Regions from separate parts of the Rahnella sp. NRRL B-41462 genome, predicted to be linked through region 3. Evidence: predicted binding sites of a transcription regulator. Region 3 holds the regulator's gene; each other region holds the start of a gene.

Region 1 (6,206 bases), on a different contig from region 3:
CATCCGGTAGTTACTGCGCAGCGCCGTCAGTTCACGTCCGGCAGGTTTTCCCGCGCGGTAGAAAATCACCGGCAGGAGCAGCATCAGCACCAGCATAATCGCGCCCAGCGTCAGCGCCAGTTTCACGTCGAGGAAGCTCAGGCCGAAGGTCACCAGAATGATCACCACCAGCGCACTCACCAGCGGAGAAATGACCCGCAGATATAAGTGATCGAGCGTATCGACATCGGCGACCAGGCGGTTAAGCAGGTCAGCCTGACGGAAATGTGCAATTCCCCCCGGTGACAGCGGCAGAATTTTTGTGAATGTAAACACCCGCAAATGCGCCAGCACACGGAAGGTCGCGTCGTGGCTGACCAGACGTTCAGCATAGCGGCCTGCGGTACGAAATATCGCAGCACCGCGCACACCGGCTGCGGGCAGCATATAGTTGAAGCTGTATAAACCGGCGACACCGGCCACTGCCGAGGCTGCCAGGAACCAGCCAGAGAGCGTCAGCAGGCCGATGCTCGCCAGTAAGGTGACGATGGCCAGAATAACACCCAGTGACAGACGGAACCCGTGGCGGCGGTACAGAGTAAGATAAGGCAGAAGGGTTTTCATCATTAAAGCTCCTTATTCCGCCGGGAAAGCAGACTGGCGAATAAACCGTTCTGAGTCACCAGTTGCGCGAAGGTGCCACGCTCAGCGATCAGGCCTTTCTCCATCACCCAGATTTCGTCATAGTCACGGGTATCTTCCAGTTGATGCGTTACAAGCAGTGAAGTCTGTGCTTTAGAGGCTTCGCTCAGCGCGCTCATCACACGTTTTTCGCTGTGCGCATCCAGGCTGGCGGTCGGCTCATCGAGCAGTAACAAACTGCATGGTGAGAGCAGGGCGCGGGCAACGGCGACGCGTTGCGCCTGTCCGATAGATAACCGCGCAGCACTGTCACCCAGTTCAGTTTCCAGCCCCAGCGGTAACAAGGGTAGAAATTCATTCACATACGCACGTTCAATGGCGGACTGAAGCTGTTCGTCACTGACCTCCGGCTGATTAAGCAGAATGTTGGCGCGCAGGGTAAGTTCGGGCAGATACGGGTTCTGGCCCACCCAGCTCAGCTGTTTACGCCATTCGTCACTACGCAATGATTTCAGTTCAATACCGCTGGCAGTAAGGGAACCCTGGTAAGGCAGGAAGCCCAGCAGGGCGTTGAGCAGGGAGCTTTTCCCCGCGCCGCTCAGGCCGACAATCGCGATACGTTGTCCGGTCTGAATGCTAAACGTTAACGGACCGGCCAGCGTTTTGCCTTGCGGTGACTGAATAATGACGTCGCGGGCTGCCAGTGCCACTGTCTGCCCGGCTGGCCAGGGTTGCTCGCCGTCACCCATATCGGCACTTTCTGCGCTCAGAAACGTGACTAAACTTTCTGCTGCGCCGATGGCTTGCGCTTTGGCGTGGTAAAACGCGCCCAGATCACGCAGAGGCTGGAAAAACTCAGGGGCAAGTATCAGTACCAGAAAGCCAGCGAACAAGGTCACAGGCGTGCCGTAACTGCCAAAATTGAGTTCACCGAGATAGGAGAAGCCGAAGTAAACCGCGACAACGGCGATAGAAATAGAGGCGAAGAATTCGAGTACAGCGGAAGATAAAAAGGCCAGACGCAGAACGTCCATCGTGCGGGCGCGGAAGTTTTCAGTTGAACGCTTAATCTGGTCGATTTCCGCTGTGCCGCGATGGAAAAGGCGAAGCGTATCAAGACCGCGCAGGCTGTCGAGAAAATTCCCACTCAGACGCGCCAGCGCGACAAAGTTACGACGGTTCGCATCAGCGGCCCCCATACCGACCAGTGCCATAAACAGCGGGATCAGCGGCGCTGTCACCAGCAAAATAAGCCCGGCGGCCCAGTTAATCGGGAAAATACTGACCAGAATGAGGAGGGGAATAATACCTGCGAGAGCGATCTGCGGCAGATAACGGGAATAGTAATCCTGCATATCTTCGATTTGTTCAAGAATAATGCTGGCCCAACTGCCAGCCGGTTTTCCCTGGATCCAGGCAGGTCCCAGCTTCTCGAGACGATCCAGCACCAGCTTGCGCATTTCCTGACGGATAACACGTCCGCAAATAAAGCCCACCTGTTCACGCAGCCAGGTGACCACAGCGCGCAGAACAAACGTCAGCGCCATTAACAGGAAACTTTGCAGCAGGGCATCACGCGGTGTGTGGTCAATGATCAGGCTGTGCAGTAATCCGGCCATCAGCCAGGCTTGCGCGAGGATCAGCAAACCGGAAAGTAAACCCAGCATCATAGACAGACGGATCCAGCCTTTGGCGCGTGAGCTTTGTTGTTTTAACCAGCGGATAAGTTCTTGTTGTCGTGTTTTATTCATCAGGCATCAGTCTGTGCAGCAATCCGGATGGGAGGGCGCTCATGTTACATGCTTGGCTCAACACTGAAAACAATAAGGCGGCAATTAAGCCGCCTTATTCGTTACTCTTTGTATGGACTCTTGGTCCGATAACTAGCCGCAGGCGTAATTATAAATCCGGGGCTTGAGATAAACCGTCCAGATAGCGTTCTGCATCCAGTGCGGCCATACAACCGGTTCCGGCAGAAGTGATCGCCTGACGGTAGATATGATCCATAACATCGCCCGCTGCGAAGACGCCCGGAATACTGGTCTGGGTGGCGTTGCCATGAGAGCCGGACTGCACTTTGATGTAGCCATCTTTCAGTTCCAGCTGGCCTTCAAAAATGCCGGTATTCGGGCTGTGGCCGATAGCAATGAACACGCCCGCCACATCCACTTGCGATTTCTCATCAGTGCGCACGTCGAGCAGGCTCGCGCCTGTCACACCCATCTGATCGCCGACCACTTCATTCAGGGTCTTATGGGTATGCAGAACGATATTGCCGCTGGCCACTTTGTCATTCAGACGATCCACCAGAATTTTTTCTGCACGGAAGTTGTCACGACGGTGAATCAGATGCACTTCAGAGGCAATATTGGCCAGATAAAGAGCTTCTTCAACAGCGGTGTTGCCACCGCCGACAACCGCGACTTTCTGGTTGCGATAGAAGAAGCCATCACAGGTTGCGCAGGCTGACACGCCGCGACCTTTAAAAGCTTCTTCAGAAGGCAGACCGATATAACGTGCTGAAGCGCCGGTTGCGATGATCAGCGCGTCACAGGTGTATTCACCGCTGTCACCGGTCAGGCGGAACGGACGGTTCTGCAAATCGACTTTGTTGATGTGGTCGAAAATGATCTCAGTATTAAATTTGGTGGCATGCTCATGCATACGTTCCATTAAGCCCGGACCGGTCAGACCCTCCGGATCGCCTGGCCAGTTTTCCACTTCGGTAGTGGTGGTCAGCTGACCGCCTTTTTCCACACCGGTAATTAATACCGGATTGAGGTTTGCACGCGCAGCATAAACCGCTGCGGTATAACCCGCCGGACCGGAACCCAAAATCAATAACTTACTGTGTTTAACCGTACTCATGCGTAATTCATCTCCGCGATGGCGACAAGCGATAAACCGATTGTAGGGAAAACGGCGCAGTAAAAAAAGTAAACTCAGATGTTGTTAACGATTTGTCTGATAGTTTTTACTGCTTAACCCGCGTAAAAAGGATTTCGCCAATATTGATGAGGCAGATAACTGTTTGATGGATAGGATGAAAAACCAGCATTCCGGCGACCGATCGTTGTGAACGTTGTTCATCAGAACGCGTTAATTTAGCCACAATTCAGGATTGTTTGTAGGGATTTGGCCGAAATAATGGGTGAGATGCGTTGTTATTGTTCATAGATAAAAGACAGCTAAAAAGGGGGCGTCCGCTTTTCAATCTGGCACGTTCTTCTGATTTTGCTTCTTTTACTTTGACAATCCGCTGTGCATTTGCGAAAACATCAGGGGAAGAAGAAATTAACTGCCTGTCTGTGACTTGAATTTATGCAATTGGCTGCTACGGACCCGTCCTGGTATTGCTTTTTGGTTTTTATGTCGCAGCAGGGTTTAGTGAATCAGGTTGGTGGTTTTCAATCTATTAATTTCACAAGGTTATTTCTTTTGAGTATCCGTTTTATGGCCGTGTTCCTTTTGACAGGGGATCAACGCGGCTTTTGGATGCGTAAACCTTAATCATCGGGTCTTCGCTTGGGACAACCCTTAGACATTGAAGTTGGCTGGGGTATGGCAGGTGCAGGGAAGGACAGCAGAGAGACAATAATAATGGTAGACAACAAAAAACGTCCGGGAAAAGATCTCGACCGTATTGACCGTAACATCCTCAACGAATTGCAAAAGGATGGCCGGATTTCAAACGTCGAGCTTTCCAAACGTGTGGGATTATCTCCAACTCCATGTCTGGAGCGCGTTCGTCGTCTTGAACGTCAGGGCTTCATCAATGGTTATACTGCATTGCTCAACCCGCATTATCTGGACGCATCGTTGCTGGTATTTGTTGAGATTACCCTCAATCGCGGCGCCCCGGATGTGTTTGAACAGTTCAATGCGGCAGTACAAAAACTCGAAGATATTCAGGAGTGTCATCTGGTTTCAGGGGACTTCGACTACCTGTTGAAAACCCGCGTACCTGATATGTCTGCTTACCGTAAGCTGTTAGGTGAGACTTTACTTCGTCTGCCAGGTGTTAACGACACCCGCACCTACGTGGTGATGGAAGAAGTGAAACAGACAAATCGCCTGGTCATTAAGACCCGGTAATTGTTCTGGTGCAAAACCTTGTCATTTTAGCTACACTCCTGTGTATCTATACAGCTATGGCGCCGGGGAGTCTCGGCGCTGTTGCTTTTTCTCAGTTCACAGGAACCTGGAGAGCCTTTCTTGAGCCAGGAATATACAGAAGATAAAGAAGTTACCCTGAAAAAACTGAGCAATGGCCGCCGTCTTCTGGAGGCTTTGCTGGTTGTGGTAGCGATTTTTGCTGCTTATTTAATGGCGGCATTGGTGAGTTTTAACCCCTCTGATCCAAGCTGGTCTCAGACAGCCTGGCATGGGCCAATTCATAACTGGGGCGGTGGTGTAGGTGCATGGATGGCCGACACGCTGTTCTTCATCTTTGGCGTATTTGGTTACGCTATTCCACCTATTATTCTGTGTCTCTGCTGGGCGGCTTTCCGTCAGCGGGATAAACAGGATTTCGTCGATTATTTTGCCCTTTCGCTGCGCCTTATTGGCACGCTGGCGCTCATTGTCACGTCTTGTGGTCTTGCAGCCGTCAACGTTGATGACCTGTATTACTTCGCTTCCGGCGGTGTAATCGGCAGTTTGCTCAGTACCGCGATGACACCTTACTTTAATAATGTGGGGGCGACTCTGGTGCTGTTATGCGTCTGGGCTGCTGGCCTGACCTTATTTACCGGCTGGTCCTGGTTGACGATCGCCGAAAAGATCGGTGGTGCCGTGCTGGGTGTAACAAATATCGTGACCAACCGGTCCCGTCGTGACGATGATTATGATTACGACGAGGAGGACGCTCCGCTACTGGAAGACGATGACGCAAAACCGGCTGCTAAAGTCGCGCCGGCCGTCGCTGCTGCAGCGGCTCCTGCAACTGCCGCCGCTTCCGAAGCTGATGAAGATGACGTGCTGTTCTCTGCGCCTTCGGTGAATGAACCTGTGGCGCAGGCATCTTCTGAGGCTACCGCACCTGCTGCGAGCGCGGCTGTTGCTGAACCGGTACAGGCAGCGGATCCTTATGCGGCTGAGCCGCCGGTTGCTAATATTTCACCGCAGCCAGCACCGGCAACGGCCATTCCGCCGTTATACAATTTCGAGATCCCGGAAGAAACACCAGTGCCGCGCCATCCGCAGCCCGTTCAGCAATCGCCTTCACCAGCGCCAGTTGAGCGCAGAGAGGAAGATGGTCCGAGTCTGGGCAACTGGCAAACTGCCGTGGAGCATTCCCGTTCTCCGTTTGATTTCAGTTCAGCAGTGCCTGATGCCGCTCAGGCGGCCAGCGTGGCGGCCACCGCAGCACTGGCGACCGGCCTTGCACAGGCAGGGCAGTCCACGGCATCTTCCGCTGGTAACACCTTTATGCCAGCCTTCAGTGCTGTGAGCGATGAAAATCCACAGGTGAAAAAAGGCTTTGGCCCTGAGTTGCCGCGTCCTAATCCGGTGCGTATACCTACACGCCGTGAGCTGGCCTCGTATGGCATCAAGCTGCCTTCTCAGCGTATGGCAGAACAGCA
Region 2 (6,206 bases), on a different contig from region 3:
GCGATAATCGGCGTTAAACGCGTGGCCCGCTTCCGGATATACCACGATTTCCGCCGTAGCATTGGCTGCGCGAATGGCCTGACGCATGGTTTCAATGGTATCCAGAGGAATGCTGGAATCTTCTGCGCCGTATAAACCCAGAACCGGTGCATCCAGCGCGGCGGCGCGGTCAACCGGATTTGACGGGCTGGTCAGCGTTTTATCGCCGACCAGTTTGCCGTACCACGCCACGCCCGCTTTCAGCTGCGGATTGTGCGCCGCGTACAGCCAGGTGATGCGCCCGCCCCAGCAGAAACCTGTGATGCCTAATTTAGAAATGTCCCCGCCATGTTGTGATGCCCAGTGTGCAGTGTGATCGAGATCTGCAAGCACCTGCTGATCCGGCACTTTACTGACCAGTTTAGCAAAAAGCTCACTGATTTCAGTGTAGTCACGCGGGTCACCCTGCCGGAAATACAACTCCGGCGCGATGGCCATATTACCCTGTTTCGCCAGACGGCGGCAGATATCCTGAATGTGTTCGTGTACACCAAAAATTTCCTGCACCACCAGCACGATCGGCAATTTACCGGTGAACTGTTCCGGACGGGCGAGGTAGGCGGGCATATCTTCGCCCTGCGAGGGTATGGTGGTCTGGCCTGCGTGCAGCCCGTCGGTATCGGTATGGATAGTGGTGCTGGCGACGGGAGTGACGGCAGGGGCAAAGCTGGTCGGAGCCTGTTTCAGGGTAAGCAATTCTTCTTTTTTCATTGGGGTCTCCAGGCAAGTGTCCATACGAAAATCTGTGGCTATGGATTAAAACTATAGCCGGAAAGCATGAACAGCAAGGCGCAAGAGATGTTCTATAGTTAAAAGTTAATCAGGAAAGTCATCATGGAAGATTTACAGAACGTCCACAGAACACCCGAAACCTTTGTCGAGGAGCTATGTTCAATGTCAAAATCACCCTCTAAAGTGACCAAGAAAAGCGAGTCAAAATCGGTAAGCCGCGCCCCCGCCACGGGCATTGAATCTTCACAGCCACGCCTGGGGGATCTTGCGCCCGGCGATCGTATTTATCAGCCTTCACCACAACCGACACCGCCAGGAAAAGAACCGACAGCGTCCGGCAGTGCGAAGAGTCCGAAAAATACCAATGCCAAACTCGATGCATTAGAACGCCACCGCAAAAATGGTGAAAAACAGCCGCTGACCACCAATCAGGGCACCAAAATCTCTGATGATCAGAACTCGCTGAAAGCCGGAAACCGTGGCCCGACACTGCTTGAAGATTTCATTCTCCGTGAAAAAATTACTCACTTCGACCATGAGCGGATTCCCGAACGTATCGTTCATGCGCGGGGCGCTGCGGCGCACGGTTATTTCCAGCCCTATCGCAGTATGAAGGCAGTGACCAAAGCCAGCTTCCTCTCTGATCCTAAAAAGAAAACGCCGGTATTTGTGCGTTTCTCTACCGTTCAGGGTTCCCGCGGTTCGGCAGATACCGTACGTGATATCCGCGGCTGGGCGACCAAGTTTTATACCGATGAAGGCATTTACGACCTGGTCGGTAACAATACACCGGTGTTCTTTATTCAGGATGCCCATAAATTCCCTGATTTTGTGCATGCGGTAAAACCCGAACCGCATAACGAAATCCCGCAGGGGGCGAGTGCGCACGATTCCTTCTGGGATTACGTGTCCCTGCAACCGGAAACCCTGCATAACGTGTTCTGGGCGATGTCTGACCGGGGCATTCCGCGCAGTTACCGCACGATGGAAGGTTTTGGCATCCATACTTTCCGTTTCGTGAATGCGAAAGGCAAAGCCACTTTTGTGCGTTTCCACTGGAAACCGCTGGCCGGAAAAGCCTCTTTGTTATGGGATGAAGCGCAGAAACTGGCCGGGAAAGATGCCGATTTCCACCGCCGTGATTTGTGGGAAGCCATCGAAGCCGGAGATTATCCGGAATACGAACTGGGTGTGCAGTTGATCCCTGAAGAAGATGAATTCAAATTTGATTTCGACCTGCTCGACCCGACCAAACTCATCCCTGAAAAACTGGTGCCGGTAGAACTGATCGGCAAAATGGTGCTCAACCGTAACCCCGATAATTTCTTTGCTGAAACCGAGCAAGCCGCGTTCCACCCGGGGCACATTGTGCCGGGCATAGATTTCACCAATGATCCGCTGTTGCAGGGGCGACTGTTCTCTTACACCGACACGCAAATCAGTCGTCTGGGCGGGCCTAATTTCCATGAAATTCCGATTAACCGGCCGACGTGCCCTTTCCATAACTTCCAGCGTGACGGCATGCACCGTCAGGACATTGATACGAATCCGGCGAACTACGAGCCGAATTCCATCAACAATAACTGGCCGAGGGAAACACCTCCGGCAGCGTCCGGTGGTGGCTTTGAAAGTTATCCTGAACGGGTTGATGCAGAAAAAATCCGTCAGCGCAGTCCGTCATTTGCCGAATATTATGCCCATCCGCGCCTGTTCTGGCTGAGCCAGACAACAGCGGAGCAGGATCATATTATCGGCGCTTTCTCATTTGAATTATCGAAGGTGGCGCGGCCGTATATCCGCGAGCGGGTCGTGGATCTGTTAGCGCATGTTGATCAGACGCTGGCGCAGAAAGTGGCGAAAAATCTGGGTATTACCCTTTCCGCTGACACCCTGAAGATCAAGCCGCCGAAGCCCGTGAATGGGCTGAAAAATGATCCGTCGCTGAGTTTGTATGCCAGCGGTAAAGGCACGATCAAAGGGCGGCAGGTGGCGATATTGCTGGGTGAAGGTGTGAATGCGGCGGATGTTCTGGAAACCTTACAGGCACTTCAGGCCGCTGGCGTTCACCCTAAGCTGCTGGCCAGTCACTTAGGGAGTGTGACTGCCGATGATGGTTCTACGTTGCCGGTTGATGCTACGTTTGCCGGATCGCCTTCCATCACCGTTGATGCAGTGATTGTTCCGCATGGGCATATCGACGCACTGCTGATGAATGGCGATGCACGGCATTATGTGCTCGAAGCCTACAAACACCTGAAAGTGGTGGGGCTAAGTGGCGATGCACGCCGCTTCAAATCGCTGCTGGGGCTGACGGATGATGTGCCGGAAGAGGGCGTTGTGGAAGGTGAAAAAGCAGAAGGAGCGTTGCTGAAGGCGTTTCTGAAAGACATGCTCAAACACCGGATCTGGTCGCGCAGTGCGGCGGCAGATGCCGTTCCTGCCTGATTAACTGTAACTGATAAACAGGCAATCCCCGGCAGCGGAGATTGCCTGTTTAAAATTCCCTCACCCCTCCTTATTTTGTGACTTGAATCACAAAATAAATGTATGTGAAATTCCTGTTGTTACATCATAGTGACGACCGTCACGAAATAACGTCACAATGTTCAGTACAGTTGCCGGGTGTTCCTCCTGCCAATAAATGACCTTACACACAGAGGAGTTTGTTATGTCTCAGCCTGAAGTTTTCCATCTTGGCCTGGCCAAAAAAGATTTAAACGGCGCGACGCTGGCGATTGTTCCCGGCGACCCTGAGCGCGTGGAAAAAATTGCCAAATTGATGGAGAACCCGGTTCGTCTGGCTTCCCACCGCGAATTTACCTCATGGCGTGCTGAGCTTGATGGCAAATCTGTGATTGTTTGCTCAACCGGTATTGGTGGCCCTTCGACCTCTATTGCGGTTGAAGAACTGGCACAACTGGGGATCCGTACTTTCCTGCGAGTCGGTACAACTGGCGCTATCCAGCCACACATCAATGTCGGTGACGTTCTGGTCACGACCGCTGCCGTTCGCCTTGATGGCGCGAGCCTGCACTTTGCGCCGATGGAATTCCCTGCAGTAGCCGATTTTGCCTGCACCACCGCGCTGGTTGCGGCGGCAGAAGCCGTGGGTGCCGCGACGCACATTGGCGTTACCGCCTCTTCTGACACCTTCTATCCGGGTCAGGAACGTTATGACACTTACTCTGGCCGTGTTGTCCGTCGCTTCAAAGAATCGATGAAAGAGTGGCAGGAAATGGGCGTCATGAACTACGAAATGGAATCCGCGACTCTGCTGACCATGTGTGCAAGCCAGGGTCTGCGCGCGGGGATGGTGGCGGGTGTTATCGTGAACCGCACGCAGCAGGAAATCCCTAATGCGGAAACCATGAAAAAGACTGAAAGTCATGCGGTGAAGATTGTTGTAGAAGCAGCCCGCAGGCTTATTTAGTCCCTATAAAACTAAAACAACCACATCACATCATCACATCAATGGGCTGCCTCTGGCGGCCCATTTTTTTGCCCTGCTAAGCAGATCTGTTAAGGTCATGTTAGTAATCCATCTGGAATAATTGATGAACCTCCTCCCGGATCTCTGACAAAAGGAACTGCATTTTTGACTGTTCACGACCTTCTTGAGTACACAACCACCTTCATCCGTGCCCATCAGGTGTGGGCTGCACCGATCGTTTTCTTTCTGGCTTTTGGTGAGTCTCTGGCATTCCTTTCCCTGCTGCTCCCGGCAACGTTTATCTTGCTGGGACTCGGCGCGCTGATTGGCGAAACCGGTATTCCGTTCTGGCCCATCTGGGCCGCCGCCGCCGCAGGCGCTTTCCTGGGAGACTGGCTTTCTTACTGGATTGGTGCCCGTTATCAGGATCGGGTTAGCAATTTCTGGCCTTTCTCCCGCCATCCGCAAATGCTGGTTCGTGGACATGCTTTCTTTGAAAAATGGGGCATGCCCGGGGCTTTCATTGGCCGCTTCTTTGGCCCGCTTCGTGCCGTTGTGCCACTGGTTGCCGGTATCTGCGGTATGCCGCAAAAATATTTCCAGATTGCGAATGTGACGTCTGCACTCATCTGGGCTTTCGGCATCCTGGCGCCAGGTGCTTTCGGCATTCAGTGGCTGAGCCGCTGGTTTTGAATGCTGCTCTCTGTGGCTGGCTATCGCAAGGGGGAAAATACAGAGAAATTCCTTTTTGGAAGACGTCTCGCAAAGGCTCAATGCAACAGAAAATAGACTGGACATCCATACAGCCTGACATTACCTTGGCCGCAAGAGACTTTAAGAGGGAAATCGCGTGGATATCAGCATCCTGACAGCCCTGGGGGCGGGGTTAGTGGGCTTACTCGTAGGTTGGCTTATCGCCAGCCTGCGCCAACAGCAACAGCAGACGGAGTATGAAACGCAGCGCCGTTTGCTGGAACAATCGCTGGAACAGGCTAAAGCGGAAAATGATACGCACAAAAGCGAGCGGCAATCAGGGCAGCAGCAACTGCGCGAGGCTGAACTTGAGCTGCGCAAACTGCATAGCCTGCAGGCGGCCAGTCAGGAAAAATTACAACTGCTTGCCCACTGGCAAAACGAGTGTGAGCAACTGAATCAGGAACTGCGTGCGCAGCGGGAAATCAACAGCGCGCAGGAAGCAGAGTTGCGTGAGGTTTCAACCCGTCTGGATGAAACCCGCATGGCGGCTGAAGAAAAGCAGCGTCTGCTGATTAACAGCGAACAGCGCCTGAGCAGCCAGTTTGAAAATCTGGCTAACCGGATTTTCGAACAAAATGGCCGCCGTGCCGACGAACAGAACAAGCAAAGTCTCGACAAGTTACTGTTGCCGTTGCGCGAGCAACTGGATGGTTTCCGTCGTCAGGTGCAGGACAGCTTTGGGCAGGAAGCCCGTGAACGCCATACGCTGGCGCATGAGATCCGCAATCTGCAGCAACTGAATGTGGAGATGGCCCGTGAAGCCGTCAACCTGACCAAGGCACTGAAAGGTGACAACAAAACGCAGGGCAACTGGGGGGAAGTGGTGCTGAGCCGCGTGCTCGAGGCTTCCGGTTTACGTGAAGGGCATGAGTACCAGACTCAGGTCAGCGTGCAGGTTGACAGCAACAGCCGGATGCAACCCGATGTGGTCGTCAGGTTACCGCAGAATAAAGACGTAGTGATTGATGCCAAAATGACCCTGGTCGCGTATGAGCGCTATTTCAACAGCGAGGATGACAGCGAGCGGGAAGCGGCACTCAATGAACATATTGCCTCGGTGCGCGGACATATCCGCCTGCTCGGGCGCAAAGATTACCAGCAACTTCCCGGTCTGCGCAGCCTCGATTATGTGCTGATGTTTATCCCTGTTGAGCCCGCTTTTCTGCTGGCTATCGACCGTGAGCCAGAATTGATTAGCGAAGCGCTCCGGCACAATATTATGCTGGTCAGCCCGACGACCCTGCTGGTG
Region 3 (6,206 bases):
TGATTTGAAGATCGGCGTGAAATCGACAGCGATTCTGTTTGGTCGTTTTGACACGCTGATCATCGGCCTTCTGCAACTGGCAACGCTGATCCTGATGGGGATTGTCGGTTATCTTTCCCAGCTCAGCGCACCGTTTTACTGGTCGTTGCTGCTGGCTGCTGCGCTGTTTGTGCATCAGCAAAAGCTGATTGCTAAACGTGAACGTGATGCCTGTTTCCTGGCTTTCCGCCAGAACAATTATGTCGGGCTGGTGTTGTTCCTCGGTATTCTGATGAGCCTGTCAGGCTTCAATTTCTAAGTAAGTTAGCCTGCGCGACAACAATTAAAAACGCCCGGACTCTGTAAAAAGTCCGGGCGTTTTGTTTTTTTAATCTGATGTCTGGCGCTAATACGGGTTAATGATCGGTATCGCGTACATCCATCTTCGGTTCAGCCGGTGGCTCCGTTGCTTGCGGCAGCTCAGAAGGCATTCCCGCACTCTCGATAGTTAGCTTGATATCCGGTGTCATCAGGTCGCTGAGCATGAGGTAAATCTCACGCGTTTGTTCCTGAATGGCATCGCCGGTGTCACTGATATAGCCTTCTGCGCGCAGTGTGCCGACCAGCGTCGAGAACACAGCTTTATCGAAGAATTCAGGGGCATTGATACCGTGCAGCACGGATAAACGCTGCGCCATAATCCGGCTCTCTTTTTCCAGTGCACCGCGGTTGATGCTTGGGTTATTGGTGAGCAGGGAGAAGGTAATCGCGTAACGTTGCAGCGTTTCACGTACGCCAGCCGCCAGCAACTGGAGGGTGCGGATACGGGCCGGATTAAGTGTCAGCTCATCATCTTCAAGGTGAATGATTTGCTGACGCGCCAGCTCCAGCGTCAGAACATCCAGCACTTGTGGCAGCTCAGGCGTATCGAAATGCATAAACAGTTCGGCTTTGAGCATCGGATAAATCAGTTCGACCTGATGCAGTAATTCCGCGCGGCTGACCTGGCGGTGGTGCATCACAATGCTTGAAATCAGTGATGGCAACACCAGCATATGATGGATGTTGTTGCGGTAATACGTCATCAGCACGGCCTGTTCGCGAGGCAGAACGATGATGTCGCCAATGTTGTCTTTCTCAACCTGGAACTTATTCATGTTCAGCGCGTGATCAAGCAACTGGTCAGCGGTCAGATCAGGCACCGTCGAATCCGCGTTGTAAGGCACGTTACGCAGCAATTGCAGATAACAGTCGATTTGCTCGGTCAGCTGTTCGCGTGTCAGTGAACGCTGACGGGAGGCCAGCAGCGCGGTACAACACAAGTTCATGGCATTGGCTGCCGCTGAATTGTTGATGCGCACCATGATCTGTTCTGCCAAATCCTGCACTGTCGGCGTCAGCCAGCTTGGACGTTGTGCTTCGATCGGGTCGATGGCTTCACGCCAGGTTGGCACGTTCTGGTTCAGGTAAGTGGTCAGATGCAACGGCTCACCGAAGTTCACGTAACCCTGGCCGAGGTTACGCAGCTTGCGCAGCCCGTTAAGCATTTGCGTCAGGCTTTCTTTCTCTTTGGTCGCACCGCGTAATTCTTTCGCGTACGTACCCACTTCCATGACGTGCTCATAACCGATGTAAATCGGTACCAGCGTAATCGGACGTGAACCGCCGCGCAGCATGGCCTGAATGGTCATGGACAGCGTGCCCGTTTTCGGCTCCAGCAGACGCCCGGTTCGCGAACGCCCCCCTTCCACAAAGTATTCCACCGAATAACCGCGGCTGAACAGTTCGCCCAGATATTCACGGAAAACCGTCGAATAGAGCTTGTTGCCTTTAAAGGTTCGACGAATAAAGAACGCACCCAGACGGCGGAAAATCGGGCCAGCCGGCCAGAAATTCAGGTTGATACCGGCGGCAATATGCGGCGGTACCAGACCCTGATGATAGAGCACGTAAGACAGCAGCAGATAGTCCATGTGGCTGCGGTGGCAAGCACATACACAATTTCCTGACCGTCCAGCGCTAACTGGCGTACACGCTCGGCATTATTAACGTTGATGCCTTTGTACAAACGGTTCCACGTCCAGCTCAGCACACGGTCAGAGAGGCGCACGGCTTCATAAGAGAAGTCAGCGGCAATCTCTTCCATCAGGGCGATGGCGTTTTGTTGGGCTTTTTCGTGGGAAATTTTCTTGCTGCGGGCTTCGTCTTCAATCGCTTTCTCAATGGCTTTTGAGGCCAGCAATTTATTGAACAAATCCTGACGTGCCGGAAGACGCGGACCAACCGCAGCCAGACGCTGACGGGAGAAATGCATCCGCGCCACACGTGCCAGTTTTTGAGCAATCGTCTTATCTGTGCCGTGTTCCGTCGCCATATAACGCAGGGAAACGGTATTGGAGAAACGGACGAAACTGTCCCGCCCCAGCCACAGCACAGCGAAAAATTTCTGGATACCGTTCAGCACGCGCAGATGCGGCGTGTCGTCCTGACCTTCACGGCCCGGTGCACGACCAAACATTACCGACACCGGCAACATCTGAATGTCTAAATCCGGATTATTGCGGTGCAAATCAAGGTAGTCGTGGAACAGCTTTACGGACTCCTGCTTCGGCGTGTAATAAGAGAATACGCGCGGGCCTTCGGCTATAAAGACATGGCTTGGTAGCAGGGTTCCGTCAATTTCCAGCGGAATAAGAGGATCAGGCAGATTCTGCGCCAGACATTGCGCACGCAACGTCAGCAAATCGGCTTTGGAATTATAAGGTAATACGTACAAAATCGGCCGCGTCGGGTCTAAATGCAACTCGGTAACCGGATCTGAAGGTATGACCTTGCTCTTTACCAGCAATGAGAGTGGTAAATTCAATAATGTGTAATAAAGTCTACGCCAACCTGACATAAAAACGTGAAGCCTCTTGTTAGCAATTTCGCCGCAAGGATACCAGAAAGATCCGTGGAGATCTGTGGTCATATAAAAGCTAAAATGCTGCAAACACTCTAAGGATCAGTACCCGAAATGGCGAACCAAGTCACCGGATTTACCCGAATTTATAAAGCGGCCGGCTATTCCTGGAAAGGATTCAAAGCGGCATGGCAAAACGAAGCGGCATTTCGCCAGGAGGCCAGCGTCGCTATCCCGTTAATTTTGCTATCTTTCTGGCTTGATGTCAGCACCATTGAACGTATCCTGCTGGTGGGATCCGTCGTGCTGGTCTGTGTCACGGAGTTGCTCAACAGCGCGGTGGAATGTGCAATAGACCGCATCGGGCCTGAGTTTCATGTGCTTTCCGGTCGCGCAAAAGATATCGGCTCTGCTGCCGTACTTCTGACCATCATATTGGCGATTTTTGTCTGGGTCAGCATCTTTTGGTCGCGATGGTTCTGATTTGGAATCTGCATTCCAGGAATCAACGTTATGCCCTGTTTTTATTCAATCTTAGGTTTTCATTGACCGTTTAGCTGTATATACTCACAGCAAGACTGTATAAACAACCAGGGGGCGGAATGAAAGCTTTAACGACCAGACAACAAGAGGTCTACGACCTTATTCGCGATCATATCTCCACCACCGGTATGCCACCAACCCGCGCAGAGATTGCATCACGTCTGGGGTTCCGTTCTCCCAATGCGGCGGAAGAGCATCTTAAAGCGCTGGCGCGTAAAGGTGTTATTGAGATTGTTTCCGGTGCATCACGCGGCATTCGTCTGCTGATGGAAGAAGAAGAAGGTTTACCGCTGATTGGCCGCGTTGCCGCCGGTGAACCGCTGCTGGCGCAGCAACATATCGAAGGGCACTATCAGATCGATCCGGCAATGTTTAAGCCGAGCGCCGATTTCCTGCTGCGTGTCAGCGGTATGTCGATGCGTGATATTGGTATCCTTGACGGCGATCTGCTGGCCGTGCATAAAACGCAAGACGTGCGTAATGGTCAGGTTGTGGTGGCCCGTATCGATGATGAGGTCACCGTGAAACGCCTGAAAAAACAAGGCAGTGTGGTGCAGTTATTGCCAGAGAACAGCGAGTTTCAGCCGATCGTGGTGGATTTGCGCGAGCAGAATTTCAGCATTGAAGGCTTAGCCGTAGGTGTTATCCGCAACGGCGACTGGATCTGACCTTCGTACTTCGAGCTATCTTTGCGTTGGCTGCCTTCGCGAACCCCGGTCACATATTTGTGTATGCTCCCGGCGTTCGCTTAGTTGCCGCCTTGATATAACGCGAATTACTCGGTCAGATATGACTAAGTCAGAAATTGCTGTGTCAGATAGACAAGACTAAAACTAATTGAATATGGATGGCGGCGGCCTCTGGCATCCATGTGAATTCAAAGAGAAATGCGTTTCTCTCATCATCGCCCCTTTCGGGGCGATGTCATTTACAGGCATAACCTGAACCTCCGGCATGAGATTCTCTATGCAACATCATTCCCTGCGACACACACTCAAAAACACCTTTTTAAGCCCTGCCGATAAAGCGCTCTGGATGCTGGCATTGCCGATGATTTTTTCCAATATCACGGTGCCGCTCCTCGGCCTGGTGGATACCGCAGTGATCGGTCATCTCGACAGCCCGGATTATCTCGGCGGCGTGGCTGTGGGTTCGATGATCACCACTTTCCTTTTTATGCTCTTACTGTTTCTGCGGATGAGTACCACCGGCATGACTGCTCAGGCGCTGGGCGCGAAAGATAACCAGCTTCTGGCGCGTGCTTTTGTACAACCCTTCCTTCTGGCTGTACTGGCGGGCGTCATTATTGTGGTATTCCGTCATCCGCTGATGGAGCTGGCGTTTCACATTGTCGGCGGCAGCCAGCCCGTGCTTGAACAGGCGAGGCTGTTTATCGAAATCCGCTGGTTCAGCGCCCCGGCTTCACTGGCGAATCTGGTGATCCTCGGGTGGTTGCTCGGCATTCAGTACGTTCGCGGGCCGGTGATTTTGCTGATTGCCGGGAATTTGCTGAATATCATTCTGGATCTGTGGCTGGTGATCGGGCTGGGCTGGAACGTGCGTGGCGCAGCCATGGCGACGGCAAGCTCCGAGTATTTCACGCTACTCATCGGGCTGTATTTCGTCTGGCGGGTGATGAAACGACGCGGTATCACCGGCGCAGAAATCACCTCCGCGTGGCGTGGTAATTTGCGCCGTCTTCTCGGGCTTAACCGCGACATCATGCTGCGCTCATTACTGTTGCAGCTTTGCTTTGCATCGCTGACCGTTCTGGGCGCGCGGCTGGGCAGCCACATTGTGGCGGTCAACGCCGTGTTGATGAACCTGCTGACATTTACCGCGTTTGCACTTGACGGTTTTGCTTATGCTATCGAAGCGCATTCCGGTGAGGCATTCGGTGCCCGCAACCGCGAAAAACTGCTGAATGTCTGGCATGCCGCGTGTCGTCAGGCCGGGCTGGTTGCGCTGTTTTTTGCTCTGGTTTACGCGCTGGCGGGTGGGGCGATCATTGATGCGCTGACATCATTACCGGAATTGCGTGAGCTGGCGGACCGATATCTTGGCTGGCAAATTATACTGCCGCTGGTGGCTGTCTGGTGCTATTTGCTTGATGGCATGTTTATCGGCGCAACGCGTGGGCGGGATATGCGAAACAGCATGCTGGTGGCGGCGCTGGGGTTCGGGCTGACATTGTTCACTTTACCGCTGCTGGGCAATCATGCGTTGTGGCTGGCGCTGACGGTATTCCTCGGGTTACGCGGGATTTCACTGGGCTGGATATGGCGTCGTTACTGGCGGCATGACACATGGTTTTCGTCTCCGTCGCACTGATTTTTCAGCTATTTTCAAAGAAATAAGCGCAGCTTTGTCGTTATTTCATGCTTTAGATTAATCCTAATAGTGGTTTTTATCCCTGTTTAAGGAGGATTAATCGAGATTCTCTACTAACCTTTAAAGTGTTAAGGACGAGCTGCAAGACGAAATGCAGTTCATAAAACCCAAGGTAACAGGAGATATTTTATGAATAAGGACCAAGCCGACGGTAACTGGAAGCAGTTCAAAGGGAAAGTGAAAGAACAATGGGGCAAACTGACTGATGACGACCTGACAGTGGTTGAAGGTAAACGTGATCAGTTAGTCGGTAAAATTCAGGAGCGTTACGGCTATCAAAAAGATCAGGCCGAGAAAGAGCTCAATGAATGGGAAACCAAAAACAAATATCACTGGTAAGACGCGACTCCCCCTCGCGTGCCAGTGACGTATCCTGAGATTTAGCTGCTCC
Region 4 (6,206 bases), on a different contig from region 3:
TTACCGCCACACTGCCGCTGAGCCGTGAAGCGGTTCCGGCCGGTTTCAGCACGCTGAAACTGACCCTGAAAGGCCTGAAAGGTGGCCACTCCGGCGCGGAAATCCACTTAGGTCTGGGCAACGCCAGCAAACTGCTGGCACGTTTCCTGGCAGACAACGCTGATACTCTTGGTCTGCGCCTGCTCGACTTCACCGGCGGCACACTGCGTAACGCTATCCCGCGTGAAGCAATTGTGACTCTTGCTGTTGCTGCTGATAAAGCAGACGCGCTGAAAGCGGCAGCACAAGAATTCCTGGCAACGATTCAGTTCGAACTGTCAGCGGTAGAGAAGAAAATTGCCTTTGTGGTGGAAGCGGCTGAAAGCAACGCGAAGGCGCTGACCGCAGAAACTCAGGGTAAATTCCTTGCCCTGCTGAACGCGACGCCAAACGGCGTGATCCGCATGAGTGATGACGTGAAAGGCGTGGTAGAAACCTCGCTGAACGTCGGTGTTGTCACCATGAAAGATGACGAAGTGGCGATCAACAGCCTGATCCGCTCGCTTATCGACAGCGGTAAAGAATATGTGGTCAGCATGCTCAATTCACTGAGTGAACTGGCTGGCGCGAAAAGCCTGGCAAAAGGCAGCTATCCTGGCTGGAAACCTGAGCCGAATTCACCAGTGATGACGCTGGTGCGTGAAACTTACCAGACGCTGTTCAATAAAACTCCGAACATCATGGTGATCCACGCCGGTCTGGAATGCGGTCTGTTCAAAAAACCGTACCCGGACATGGACATGGTTTCCATCGGGCCAACCATCACCGGGCCACACTCGCCGGATGAGCAGGTGGAAATCGCCAGCGTCGAGCTGTACTGGAAACTGCTGACGGCCCTGCTGAAAGCGATTCCTGAACGCGGTTAATACTCGATCGGTCCCCTAAATCATTCGGGCTGTATCAAGGCGGCAACTGAGTAAATCCCCGGGAGCATACACAAGTATGTGACCGGGGTTTGCGAAGGCAGCCAACGCAGAGACAGTTTGAAGGATGACGGGGATTATTCCCAGGGAAGCAGAAGCTGCCGCTCGATCTGCGGATCCTGCAACGTCACATGCAATCCCACCAGCCTGACTCCCCTTCCGCCACGCCTCTGTTCCCAGGCTTCATGCGCGACCTTCAGCAGATCTTCTTTATTCAGCACCGGCCAGACGTGTTCCTGCGTGGTCTGCTGGAAATCATGGAATTTGAGTTTTACGCCCTGCCTCGCGATGCGCAGATCCGGGCTGACACGGCTTAAACGTGTTTGCAGTTCAGGATACAAACGTTCGATCAGCGACACGCATTCTTCCCAGCTGTGGATATCTTCTGCCAGTGTGCGTTCAACGCCGACCGATTTACGTAACCGCTCGGGGGAAATTTCACGTTCATCGATACCCTGACAGCGTTCCCACAGCACACGGCCAAATTTGCCAAAGCGTTTAAGCAGTTTTGCCAGATCATAACGCTGCACATCGCCGCAGGTGATCAGCCCCTGCTCCTGCAAACGCTGAGCGGTGACTTTACCGACGCCGGGGATTTTACTCAGCGGAAGATCCTGTAAAAACGCCCCGACTTTTTCCGGCGTGATCACAAACTGACCGTTGGGCTTGTTCAGATCCGAGGCGATTTTTGCCAGAAATTTGATCGGCGCGATACCCGCAGATGCCGTCAGATTGATCTCATCGAAAATGGCCTGACGGATTTCAGCAGCGATAAGCGTTGCAGAGCCGTTGCATTGCGTCGCGTGGGAAACATCCAGATAAGCTTCATCGAGTGACAGCGGTTCGATCAATGGCGTATAACGCGCAAAGATTTCACGGATATGGTTTGACGCTTCTTTATAGGCCTCCATTCGGCCGGGGATCACTTTCAGGTGCGGGCAAAGTTTCAGTGCCATGCCGGTGGGCATCGCGCTGTGCACGCCGAATTTGCGGGCAGGATAATTAGCGGTGCTGATAACACCACGGCGGTCACGACTGCCGCCAATGGCAATAGGAATGTCGCGCAGGGAAGGATCATCGCGCATTTCGACCGCAGCGAAAAAGCAGTCCATATCCACATGAATGATTTTACGCATAACCCTCCCCCTCAATAACTGTATAAGTATACAGTTGAATGCAGGGATGTCCAACATAGAAAATGAGGGTTAGTTTGACTTAATTAATCACCATTAATGGCAACGTAATAATTTTCCTATTCCTAAAGTCATTATTCATTATTTGGTGATTGCTAAAAATTTAATCAGTATTAATATGACAGCGTTTCCGACAGACAGTACATAAGAAGAAAATCAGTGGCGGTCTTACAGGCAGTTGAGCTGTAGACAAAATAATCAAAATTATTACCGAGCAGGACTTAGAATGATCAGAATCGCGCTGTTTCTTGCGATGCTCCTCAGTTTGCCTTTATTTACAGCAAATTACGCCGTGGCCAGCGATGCTGTCCCGGTCAACGCGGCACTAAAAAAACAATTATTGGGTGCACCTGTTTATATCCAGATCTTCAAACAGGAACGTAAACTCGAATTGTATGCTCAGCTCGACGGCGAATTTCGTCTGATCGGCAGTTATGGCATCTGCGATTTTTCCGGCGGTTTGGGAAATAAACGTCGCGAAGGCGATTTCAAAAGCCCGGAAGGTTTCTACAACGTGGATATTCACCACCTGAAACCCGACAGCCGCTTTTATCGCGCCATCAACATCGGTTTCCCCAATGCTTATGATATCTCGCAGGGTTATTCAGGTAAGTATCTGATGATCCACGGTAACTGTAAGTCTATTGGGTGCTACGCCATGACCGACGGCTACATGGACGAAATATTCACCTACGTACAGGCGGCATTCCAGTTCGGGCAACGCAATTTAAAGATTAGCATTTACCCGTTCAGGATGACCGATGCCAACATGAAGGCGCATAAAAACTCCAGCTATTACAGTTTCTGGAACCAGTTACAGCCGGGATATGCGTACTTTGAGAAACACCATCAGCCACCAAATGTCGTGGTCACTGACGGTAGATATGAAGTGCTACAACCGTTGTCCAATACCCCGCTGCCTTCACAGCTGGCGTTCGCCCCGATGAAATAATGCGAATTCACCTGGAGCAATTTTGTTCCAGGTTTCGTTCGCCGTCAGCGGTTGCGTGGCAATCACGGTGACGACATCATCCGGTGTCGTCTGCTGCTGAAAATCAATTTCCACATCCTGATCCAACAACGTTGCCTTGCCGAAAGGCGCACGCCGCGTGATCCAGTGCAAATTCGTCGAGCAATACGCCATCACGAAATTGCCATCCGACAGCAACATGTTAAACACCCCTTTCTGCCGTAATTCATCAGCCAGCGACGCAATATAGCGAAACACCGGCGGCCAGCTTGCAGGGCGGCGCGGATAGCGTTGGGTGAGTTTGTGCAGTAACCAGCAGAAGGCGTATTCGCTGTCGGTCTGGCCCACCGGACGCAGCGTACCGGTATCGAGCTGACGATAACCACGAAGCTGACCGTTGTGCGCATAAGTCCAGTTGCGTCCCCACAGTTCGCGGGTAAACGGATGAGTATTTTCCAGCGCGACTTCACCACGGTTTGCCTGACGGATATGAGAAATCACCGCGCAGGATTTGATCGGATATTCCTGAACAAGGCGGGCAATGGGCGAATTAAAGCTTGGCGTCGGATCTTTAAAAGTACGACAGCCATTCCCTTCATAAAAGGTGATGCCCCAGCCGTCTTTATGCGGGCCGGTCCCGCCACCACGCTGCACTAATCCACTGAAACTGAAACAAATATCAGTAGGAACGTTAGCGCTCATCCCGAGCAATTCGCACATCACCAGCCTCCTTTACGGCAAAAGGCTTATGCCTTTGCCATCTCTTTTTCGATCAGAAGAATCAAAATATGAATGACTTTGATGTGGATTTCCTGCACGCGGTCAGCGAAACCAAAGTGCGGAACGCGGATTTCCACATCGGCTGAACCGTCCATTTTCCCGCCATCTTTACCGGTCAGGGTGATAACTTTCATGCCTTTAGCACGTGCGGCTTCGATGGCTTTGATCACGTTACCGGAATTACCGGAAGTGGAAATGCCCAGCAGAACGTCGCCCTTCTGGCCTACGGCTTCCAGATAACGGGAAAAGATGTATTCGTAACCGAAATCGTTGCCGACGCAAGAGATGTGGCTGACGTCAGAAATCGCAATTGCCGGATAGCCCGGACGGTTTTCACGATAGCGGCCTGTCAGTTCTTCGGCGAAATGCATGGCATCGCAGTGTGAACCCCCGTTACCACAGGAAATCACTTTCCCACCCGCTTTGAATGAATCGGCCAGCAGCACCGCTGCACGTTGAATAGACTCAATATTTGCCGGATCGCTGATGAATTTATTCAGCGTGTCAGCAGCTTCGTTCAGTTCAGTACGGATAATATCCTGGTACATAGCAGCCTCTTTTATGTCCATTTGCAGCCGGTTTCAGCACGGCCGATAGCAATAAAACGTTCCGCTGTGCAGTTTAACGGAAAGCCGAAACAGCGAGAAGCCATGAAGCGGTAATGATTCCGATAGTTTCTGTTTTTGACGCTTCGTGCGGCCGGTTTGTGAGCTGCGTTGTAATTAGTATGTAAACACATTGATAAAGAAATGAGCATGAACTAAAACCATTATATCCCTACAACAGGTCAGACCTCCTACTACTCAGGAGCTTTACTATGATGGTTCTTAGCATTGTTGCATTTATCGTGATCCTTGGTGCGTTGTTCTATCACAAGGTCAATCTCGCCCTGAGCAGCCTGATTTTACTGGCGTTTACGGCGGTTATGGGTGCCATTAATCTGTGGACACTTTGGCTGTTATTGCCGCTGGCGATCATTCTCCTGCCCTTCAATATCCCTGTCATGCGCCGTTCATTGTTCTCCGGCCCGGCGCTTCGCACCTTCCGTAAAGTGATGCCCGCAATGTCGCGCACGGAAAAAGAAGCGATTGAAGCAGGCACCACCTGGTGGGAAGGTGACTTGTTTGGCGGCAAGCCAGACTGGAAGAAACTGCAGGATTATCCTGAACAGCAACTGACCGAAGAAGAGCAGCGCTTTATTGACGGGCCGGTTGAAGAAGCCTGCCGTATGGCGAATGACTTCCAGATCACCCATGAACTGGCTGATTTGCCGCCGGAACTGTGGGCGTATCTGAAAGAACACCGCTTCTTCGCGATGATCATTAAGAAAGAGTACGGCGGTCTGGAATTCTCGGCTTATGCGCAGGCGCGTGTGCTGCAAAAACTGGCCGGTGTGTCAGGCATTCTGGCGATCACCGTCGGTGTGCCGAACTCCCTCGGGCCAGGCGAATTACTGCAACATTACGGCACCACGGAGCAGAAAGATCACTATCTGCCGCGTCTGGCCGAAGGTCTGGAAATTCCCTGTTTCGCCCTGACCAGCCCGGAAGCGGGTTCTGATGCCGGTGCCATCCCGGACTTTGGTATCGTGTGTAAAGGCCAGTGGCAGGGTAAGGAAGTGCTTGGCATGCGCCTGACCTGGAACAAGCGTTACATCACGCTGGCACCTATCGCCACCGTGCTGGGCCTGGCGTTTAAACTGAAAGATCCCGATCACCTGCTCGGCAACGAAACGGATCTGGGCATTACCTGTGCGCTGATCCCAACAGACACCGCCGGTGTTGAAATTGGTCACCGCCACTTCCCGCTGAACGTGCCATTCCAGAACGGTCCGACGCGCGGCAGCGATATTTTTGTACCGATCGATTACATCATTGGCGGCCCGAAAATGGCCGGTCAGGGCTGGCGTATGCTGGTGGAATGTCTGTCTGTTGGCCGTGGCATCACGCTGCCGTCTAACTCTACCGGCAGCCTGAAATCTCTGGCGCTGGCGACCGGGGCTTATGCCTATATCCGCCGTCAGTTCAAACTGCCTATCGGTAAAATGGAAGGTATCGAAGAACCGCTGGCGCGCATTGCCGGTAACGCTTACGTGATGGATGCCGCCGCAACGCTTATCACGAACGGCATTATGCTGGGTGAAAAACCAGCGGTGCTGTCCGCTATCGTCAAATACCACTGTACTCACCGCGGCCAGCGCGCCGTGATGGATGCGATGGATATCACCGGCGGTAAAGGCATTATGCTCGGCAGCAGCAACTTCGTGGCCCGCGCTTATCAGGGTGCGCCGATTGCGATTAC

Evidence for each region. Region 3 encodes LexA, which represses DNA repair genes until DNA is damaged. Its sites were predicted from a motif close to TNCTGTATGTACATACAGNA; they were not measured.
Region 1: the regulator LexA is predicted to act here: its motif matches at 4,753-4,772, upstream of UC14_RS15490 (DNA translocase FtsK 4TM domain-containing protein).
Region 2: the regulator LexA is predicted to act here: its motif matches at 4,990-5,009, upstream of rmuC (DNA recombination protein RmuC).
Region 4: the regulator LexA is predicted to act here: its motif matches at 2,115-2,134, upstream of dinB (DNA polymerase IV).

The regions. Positions count from the first base shown of each region.
Region 1 covers NZ_JYDF01000059.1:45,467-51,672, forward strand. Annotated here, with positions in the region: gene cydC (cysteine/glutathione ABC transporter ATP-binding protein/permease CydC) at 1-603, opposite strand, end outside; gene cydD (cysteine/glutathione ABC transporter permease/ATP-binding protein CydD) at 606-2,372, opposite strand; gene trxB (thioredoxin-disulfide reductase) at 2,521-3,489, opposite strand; gene lrp (leucine-responsive transcriptional regulator Lrp) at 4,222-4,716, shown strand; gene UC14_RS15490 (DNA translocase FtsK 4TM domain-containing protein) at 4,837-6,206, shown strand, end outside.
Region 2 covers NZ_JYDF01000035.1:19,123-25,328, forward strand. Annotated here, with positions in the region: gene UC14_RS09730 (dienelactone hydrolase family protein) at 1-750, opposite strand, end outside; gene katE (catalase HPII) at 934-3,216, shown strand; gene udp (uridine phosphorylase) at 3,440-4,201, shown strand; gene UC14_RS09745 (DedA family protein) at 4,367-4,894, shown strand; gene rmuC (DNA recombination protein RmuC) at 5,052-6,206, shown strand, end outside.
Region 3 covers NZ_JYDF01000039.1:58,669-64,874, reverse strand. Annotated here, with positions in the region: gene ubiA (4-hydroxybenzoate octaprenyltransferase) at 1-298, shown strand, start outside; partial or broken gene plsB (glycerol-3-phosphate 1-O-acyltransferase PlsB) at 396-2,878, opposite strand; gene UC14_RS10910 (diacylglycerol kinase) at 2,996-3,364, shown strand; gene lexA (transcriptional repressor LexA) at 3,484-4,092, shown strand; gene dinF (MATE family efflux transporter DinF) at 4,391-5,755, shown strand; gene UC14_RS10895 (CsbD family protein) at 5,945-6,154, shown strand.
Region 4 covers NZ_JYDF01000009.1:123,408-129,613, forward strand. Annotated here, with positions in the region: gene pepD (beta-Ala-His dipeptidase) at 1-905, shown strand, start outside; gene dinB (DNA polymerase IV) at 1,040-2,098, opposite strand; gene dpaA (peptidoglycan meso-diaminopimelic acid protein amidase) at 2,382-3,107, shown strand; gene UC14_RS03230 (class II glutamine amidotransferase) at 3,078-3,845, opposite strand; gene lpcA (D-sedoheptulose 7-phosphate isomerase) at 3,872-4,453, opposite strand; gene fadE (acyl-CoA dehydrogenase FadE) at 4,723-6,206, shown strand, end outside.